2 regions of the Pseudomonas pichavaramensis genome follow, and region 1 is predicted to be linked to the other one. Evidence: predicted binding sites of a transcription regulator. Region 1 holds the regulator's gene; the other holds the start of a gene.
The links. Region 1 encodes LexA, which represses DNA repair genes until DNA is damaged. Its sites were predicted from a motif close to CTGTNTNNNNANACAG; they were not measured.
Positions count from the first base shown of each region.

Region 1 (3,409 bases):
CACGGCCAGCAGCAGGTCCGGGCGCACGGCACGGATGCTCTGGCACAGCTCACGCACCTGGCGCGGCGATTCGATATTGCGGGCAAAAATGATCAGGCCACCCACTTCGGGCTGGCGCAGCATCTGGCGATCCTCGGCGGTCAGCCAGGTGCCAGCAACATCCATCATCAACGAGCCTTGCATGCAGGTATTCCTTACTGAAAATCGTGGTCCGCAGCCCACTGCGGGCATGGCGCCTCGTCGATACGCACCCGGCAATGCACGGGTACACGCTCGAACAACGCCAACATGTCGGCATTACGCAGCCGGATGCAGCCATGGGACAGCGGCGTGCCCATGGGTTCCGTATCCGGCGTACCATGCAGATAGATATAACGACGAAAGGTGTCCACCTCGCCGAGCCGGTTGCGGGCGGGCTCCAAGCCGCTGAGCCAGAGAATACGGGTGAGAATCCAGTCGCGGCCGGGAAACTGCTGATGCAGTTGCGCGGACCAGACCTCACCGGTCCAGCGCCTGCCGCGCAGCACTGCAGCCAGCGGCAGGCCGGCGCCGATCTTTGCCCGCACCTGATGCAGGCCGCGTGGCGTACAGCCGGAGCCGTTGCGCTCACCAGCGCCGTTCAAGGCGGTGGAGACGGGCACCCGTAGTAGGACCTGCCCGTCGCTGAGGCCATAGAGCGCCTGATCGGCAATGGAGATATGGAGTAAATCGAGATCGGACATGGGCCGCTAGCTTAGCCGAAGGGCCAAGCCAAGCCCAACTGCCGAGGCGTCAAACCTTGGCGGTAGCGCTCGGCGTCTTGCTGCGGGGCTTGAGCTGCGCTCCAGCCAGTGCGGGATCGTTGATTCCGGTTTCAGAACGCATGCCAGCCGCAAGGAACGGCACCATCATGCGCATCACCTGCTCGATGGAAGTGTTCACGCCAAAATCGGTCTCGGCCATCGCACGCAGTGCCTTTATACCCGACATGCTGAACGCTGCCGCACCCAGCATGAAGTGCACGCGCCAGAACAGCTCCAACGGAGGAATGCGTGGCGCGGTTTCATGCACCAGCAACATGTAGCGGCGGAATACCTTGCCGTACACCTCTTCCAGATACTTGCGCAGGTGCCCCTGGCTCTGACTGAAAGCCAGGCCAAGCAAACGCATGAAGATGGACAGGTCGTTACCGCTGCGCGGCTTCACCGCCAGGGCCTGCTCGACCAGAAGCTCCAGCAACTCTTCGAGTGTGGCCTGGCCTTCCGCCTTGGCCTGGCGACGATCCAGTTCCTTTTCCAGGCTGGCACAGAACGGCCCGAGAAAACGCGAGAAGACCGCCTGAATCAGCGCCTTCTTGGAACCGAAGTGATAGTTGACGGCGGCCAGGTTGACCCCAGCCTTACTGGTGATCAGACGAAGTGAGGTCTCGGCGAAACCTTTTTCCGCGAACAGCTGTTCTGCAGCATCGAGAATGCGTTCAACGGTTTCCGACTGGGCCATGAGCTATCACCTGACAAACACTTGTTTGAAACATACGTTTCAGCCCATCGAATTGTCAAGCCGCATGAGCCGCCTTTTGGCCGACCGGTCACAGCTTACAACAGCACAGACGCTTATGGCTTCGCACGGGTAACAGACTGCGCGAGCGCGATAGAAAAATTGATCGTTGCTAACCACGGCTTACTGTATATAATCCCAGTCACTGTATATAAAGACAGAGCCCAGCCATGCTGAAACTGACGCCCCGCCAAGCCGAGATTCTCGCCTTCATCAAACGCTGCCTGGAAGATAACGGCTATCCACCGACTCGAGCGGAGATCGCCCAGGAACTGGGCTTCAAGTCGCCCAATGCAGCAGAGGAACACCTTAAGGCTCTCGCTCGCAAAGGCGCGATCGAAATGACCCCAGGTGCTTCACGCGGCATTCGCATTCCAGGCTTCGAGGCCGGCGCTGCCAACGAAGACGAAGGCCTGCCAGTGATTGGCCGGGTTGCCGCAGGCGCACCGATTCTGGCCCAGCAACATGTCGAAGAATCCTGCCAGATCAACCCAGCCTTCTTTCAACCCAAGGCCGACTACCTGTTGCGCGTACGCGGTATGAGCATGAAGGACATCGGCATCTTCGACGGTGATCTGCTTGCAGTGCATACCACCCGCGAAGCACGTAACGGGCAGATCGTGGTCGCCCGCATCGATGACGAAGTGACGGTCAAACGCTTCAAGCGCGAAGGCAGCAAGGTTTGGCTGATCGCGGAGAACCCTGAATTCGCCCCGATCGAGGTGGACCTGGAACATCAGGATCTGGTCATCGAAGGCTTGAGTGTCGGCGTAATTCGCCGCTAAAGGAGACGCCATGCAAGTGCAGCAGTCGTTCGAGCGTTCGCAGCTTCCCCTGTTCAACGCCTTTCTCGCCGACGCCCCAAGTGAGCCCTCCCTGGAAACCACTGGAACGGCTCCTTGTGAGGACGATCAGGCATTCAGCGAGCTGGCACTCCGAGGCACAGCCGGTCATTGCCTGCACTTGTTAGCCCCCATTCTGCGTGAATTGAGCCAGAACCAGGACGCGCGCTGGCTGACGCTGGTCGCACCGCCAGCAGCTCTTACACAAACCTGGCTGCGTGATGCTGGCCTGAATCGCGAATGCATCCTACTGCTGCAGCCACGCCTTGGCCAAAGCGCCCTGGAGCTTGCCGAGGAAGCCCTCAGGCTCGGCCGAAGCCATACGGTGATCAGCTGGTTGCACCCAGTGGAACGCAGCACCCGTCAGCGACTTGCGCAGGCCGCTCACGCCGGCGAGGCACAAAGCCTGAATATCAGCCTGGGTTAGATACCCAAGCACAACGAAAACGGGGCTCCATTGGAGCCCCGTTTTCGTTGATTCACCGCCAGCGATCAATGCAAGACGCGCGGTTCCTCTTCTTCACTGACGAAATCGCCTTCAGCCATTCGGCCGGCCATCTGCACACCCACGTTCAGCATGGCCTTGGCAACTTCAATGTGCTGCCCCTGCAGGAAAGCCTTGGCATCGGCGGAGAAATCCAGAGTCACCAACGCCTCCTCATCCTCTGCACGACGCAGGGCAATACGCCCATCAGGCAGCTCGACGATTTCCAGAAAGGATGTAGGCATGGCTCAGTCTCTGTACGAAAACACGACATTGTAACAGCCAGCAGGGATCATCCCCAGCCCACTGGTCCAGTTAAACCCAATCAGCACTCACTGAGGCCTTCGCGAAAACGCAAGACCAGGGTCTTGAGCTGCTGACGCCAGGCGTCGATGTCATCGACGCCTGGCGTCAGCACCACCGGCTCTTCACCAACACTGACCGCCGTGATCAAAGGCATCGCCGGATCGACCTTGGCCTTGCGCTCCTCGCGTGGCGGCAGGAACAACTCGCTGTATGCTGCCAGCAGCTGCGCCAGCCAGGTTTC
Region 1 is NZ_JBJKFJ010000005.1:28,585-31,993, reverse strand. Features, by position in the region: gene nagZ (beta-N-acetylhexosaminidase) at 1-183, opposite strand, end outside; gene ACJRW5_RS09600 (L,D-transpeptidase family protein) at 195-722, opposite strand; gene ACJRW5_RS09595 (TetR/AcrR family transcriptional regulator) at 772-1,479, opposite strand; gene lexA (transcriptional repressor LexA) at 1,707-2,321, shown strand; gene sulA (SOS-induced cell division inhibitor SulA) at 2,332-2,805, shown strand; gene ACJRW5_RS09580 (hypothetical protein) at 2,871-3,107, opposite strand; gene ACJRW5_RS09575 (DUF6586 family protein) at 3,188-3,409, opposite strand, start outside.

Region 2 (3,409 bases), on a different contig from region 1:
TAGCTCTGCTGCGATGAAAAAGGCGACCTTCGGGTCGCCTTTTTGTTTTGCCGTAGCCCGGATTGCAACCGGCCATGTTGTTTCAGGCAGCTTGTGCGCTGGTAACCATCTTGCGTGCGTGCGCCAGAGATTCTTCGGTCAGGTCGACGCCACCGAGCATGCGCGCGATCTCCTCGACGCGGCCGCTTTCGTCCAGCTTGCTCACAGCTGTGGACGTGGCATCCTCGCCGCGGCGTTTGTGCACGAAGAGGTGTTGGTGGCCCTGCGCAGCCACCTGCGGAAGATGGGTGACGCACAGTACCTGGCCACGTTCACCTAGGCGGCGTAGGAGTTGGCCGACCACTTCGGCGGTCGGGCCGCCGATGCCGACGTCCACTTCATCGAACACCAGAGTCGGCACCCGTGAGGTCTGTGCGGTGATGACCTGGATTGCCAGACTGATGCGCGACAGCTCACCGCCCGAGGCAACCTTGGCCAGGCCTCGCAGCGGTTGACCGGGGTTTGCGCTGACCAGGAACTCCACGGCTTCCAGGCCGTTGCCGTGCGGCTCCTCGCTGTTGATGGCCTGTAGCTGGATATTGAAACGGCCGCCTGGCATACCCAGTGCCTGCATTTCCTGCTCGACGGCTGCCGCCAGGCGCTCGGCTGCATTGCCGCGCAGGGTGCTGAGTTCCGCGGCTTTTTCCTGATAGTGGCGTTCATAGGCTGCCAGCTCTTCGGTCAGGCGTTCGCTGGCCTGGTCATCGGCGTTGAGGCCTTCCAGCTCTTCGAATAACTGCTGTTGCAGTGCGGCCAGTTCGCTGGGCTGGACGCGGTGCTTGCGCGCCAGGGTGTAGATGCTGTCCAGGCGTTCCTCGAGAAACTGCTGGCGTTCGGGGTCGGCGTCGAAATGGTCGACGAAGCGGTTCAGTTCGCCTACCGCTTCTTCGACCTGGATCTGTGCGCTGGCCAGCAGGTTGCTCGCTTCACCCAGTGCGCTGCCTTGGCCACCGAAGCCGCCGAGACGATTGAGGCTGGCGGTGAGCGCCGACAGCACGTTGCCGGCATCGCTTTCGCTGCACAGGTCGAGTACTTGGCGGCAGGCGCCGAGCAGGGCTTCAGCGTTGCTCAGGGCCTTGTGTTCCTGCTCCAGCTGCTCCAGTTCGTTTTCGCCCAAGGCGAGGTTTTCCAGCTCTTCCAGCTGGTAGCTGAGTAGCTGGTGGCGGGCGCGTTGTTCGTCGCCCTGGCTGGAGATGCGCTGCAGTTCATTGCGCGTCTGCTTCCAGCGCTGTGCGGCCAGTTGCACCTGGCGCGCCAGTTCCTGGCTGCCTGCGTACTCGTCGAGCAGGCGGCGGTGGGTGTCGGCTTTCAGCAGCGACTGGTGTTCGTGTTGGCTGTGGATATCGATGATCAGCTCACCCAGTGCCTTGAGGTCGGCCTGCGGGCAGGGGCTGCCGTTGATGTAGCCGCGCGAGCGGCCCTCGGCGGTGATCACCCGGCGCAGGATGCACGGGCCGTCGTTGTCCAGATCACGCTCGGCGAGCCAGGCGCGGGCTTCGGGAATCTCGGCCAGGTCGAAGCTGGCGAGGATGTCCGCCTTGTCGCTACCTGGGCGCACAACGCCGCTGTCAGCGCGGTCACCCAGGCACAGGCCGAGGGCGTCGAGCATGATCGACTTGCCGGCGCCGGTCTCGCCGCTGATGGCGCTCATGCCGGCATCCAGCTCGAGGTCCAGGTGGTCGACGATGGCGTAATTGTGGATGGACAGGTGCACCAGCATGGCGAACGCTCCCGAATTTGATGTCTGGTTATTTATACAGTGTTTTTTCTTTCCCTGACAATCCTCCTTTATCGCCCCTTGAAAGCTGTGGATTTGACTCCATATAGGCGGCAGGTGCGCGAGTCGGACTCGCGCCGATTCATTCGAGAGGAGATAGGCATGGCTGACGAACAGAACCTGGATACGCAGAACCCCGAGGCTCAGGCAGCCGAGAACGCTGCGTCGAGCGACGACCTGGCGGCTCGTGTACAGGCCCTGGAAGAGCAGCTGGCTGCGGCGCAGGATCAATCGTTGCGCACGGCTGCCGAGCTGCAGAATGTGCGCCGTCGCGCCGAGCAGGATGTGGAGAAGGCGCACAAGTTCGCCTTGGAAAAATTCGCCAACGACCTGCTGCCGATCGTCGACAGTCTGGAGCGTGGCCTGGAGCTGTCCAACCCGGATGATGAGGCGATCAAGGGGGTGCGCGAGGGCATGCAACTGACCCTCAAGCTGCTGATCGACACCCTGGCGCGTCACCAGCTGGAAGCAGTAGACCCGCATGGTGCTCCGTTCAACCCGGAGCATCACCAGGCCATGGCGATGGAAGAGAGCGTCAATGTCGAGCCGAATTCGGTGCTCAAGGTGTTCCAGAAGGGCTATCTGCTCAACGGTCGCCTGCTGCGTCCGGCCATGGTTGTGGTGAGCAAGGCGCCGACCACGCCGCCGCCGTCCATCGACGAGCAGGCTTGAAATTTTCGGGGGCGACCCCATTTCTGAGTCAAGCGTTTTAGTGCTACCGGCGCCTGCGAAGCGCGGCGACGGAAAAATCAAAGTTTCGGGAGAATATTCATGGGCAAAATCATCGGTATCGACCTGGGGACCACCAACTCCTGTGTCTCCATTCTGGAAAACGGCAACGTCAAGGTGCTGGAGAACGCCGAAGGCGCTCGTACCACGCCGTCCATCATCGCTTACGCCAACGATGGCGAAACCCTGGTTGGCCAGTCGGCCAAGCGCCAGGCAGTGACTAACCCGCACAACACCCTGTACGCGGTTAAGCGTCTGATCGGCCGTCGTTTCGACGAGGATGTCGTACAGAAAGACATCCAGATGGTGCCGTACAAGATCGTCAAGGCTGACAACAACGACGCCTGGGTCGAGGTCAACGGCCAGAAGATGGCGCCGCCGCAGATCAGCGCCGAAGTGCTGAAGAAAATGAAGAAGACCGCCGAGGATTACCTGGGCGAGCCAGTGACCGAAGCGGTGATCACCGTGCCGGCCTACTTCAACGACAGCCAGCGTCAGGCCACCAAGGATGCCGGTCGCATCGCCGGTCTGGACGTCAAGCGCATCATCAACGAGCCGACCGCAGCTGCGCTGGCCTACGGCATGGACAAGGCCAAGGGCGACCACACCGTGATCGTTTATGACCTGGGTGGCGGCACCTTCGACGTGTCGGTGATCGAGATCGCCGAAGTCGACGGCGAGCACCAGTTCGAAGTGCTGGCTACCAATGGTGACACCTTCCTCGGTGGTGAAGACTTCGACATCCGCCTGATCGACTACCTCGTCGACGAATTCAAGAAAGAAACCGGCATGAACCTCAAGGGCGACCCGCTGGCCATGCAGCGCCTGAAGGAAGCTGCCGAGAAGGCCAAGATCGAGCTGTCC
Region 2 is NZ_JBJKFJ010000012.1:30,069-33,477, reverse strand. Features, by position in the region: gene recN (DNA repair protein RecN) at 83-1,759, opposite strand; gene grpE (nucleotide exchange factor GrpE) at 1,919-2,488, shown strand; gene dnaK (molecular chaperone DnaK) at 2,588-3,409, shown strand, end outside.
Region 2: recN (DNA repair protein RecN) is a predicted target of LexA. The motif match lies at 1,784-1,799, and genes of this name have one in related genera.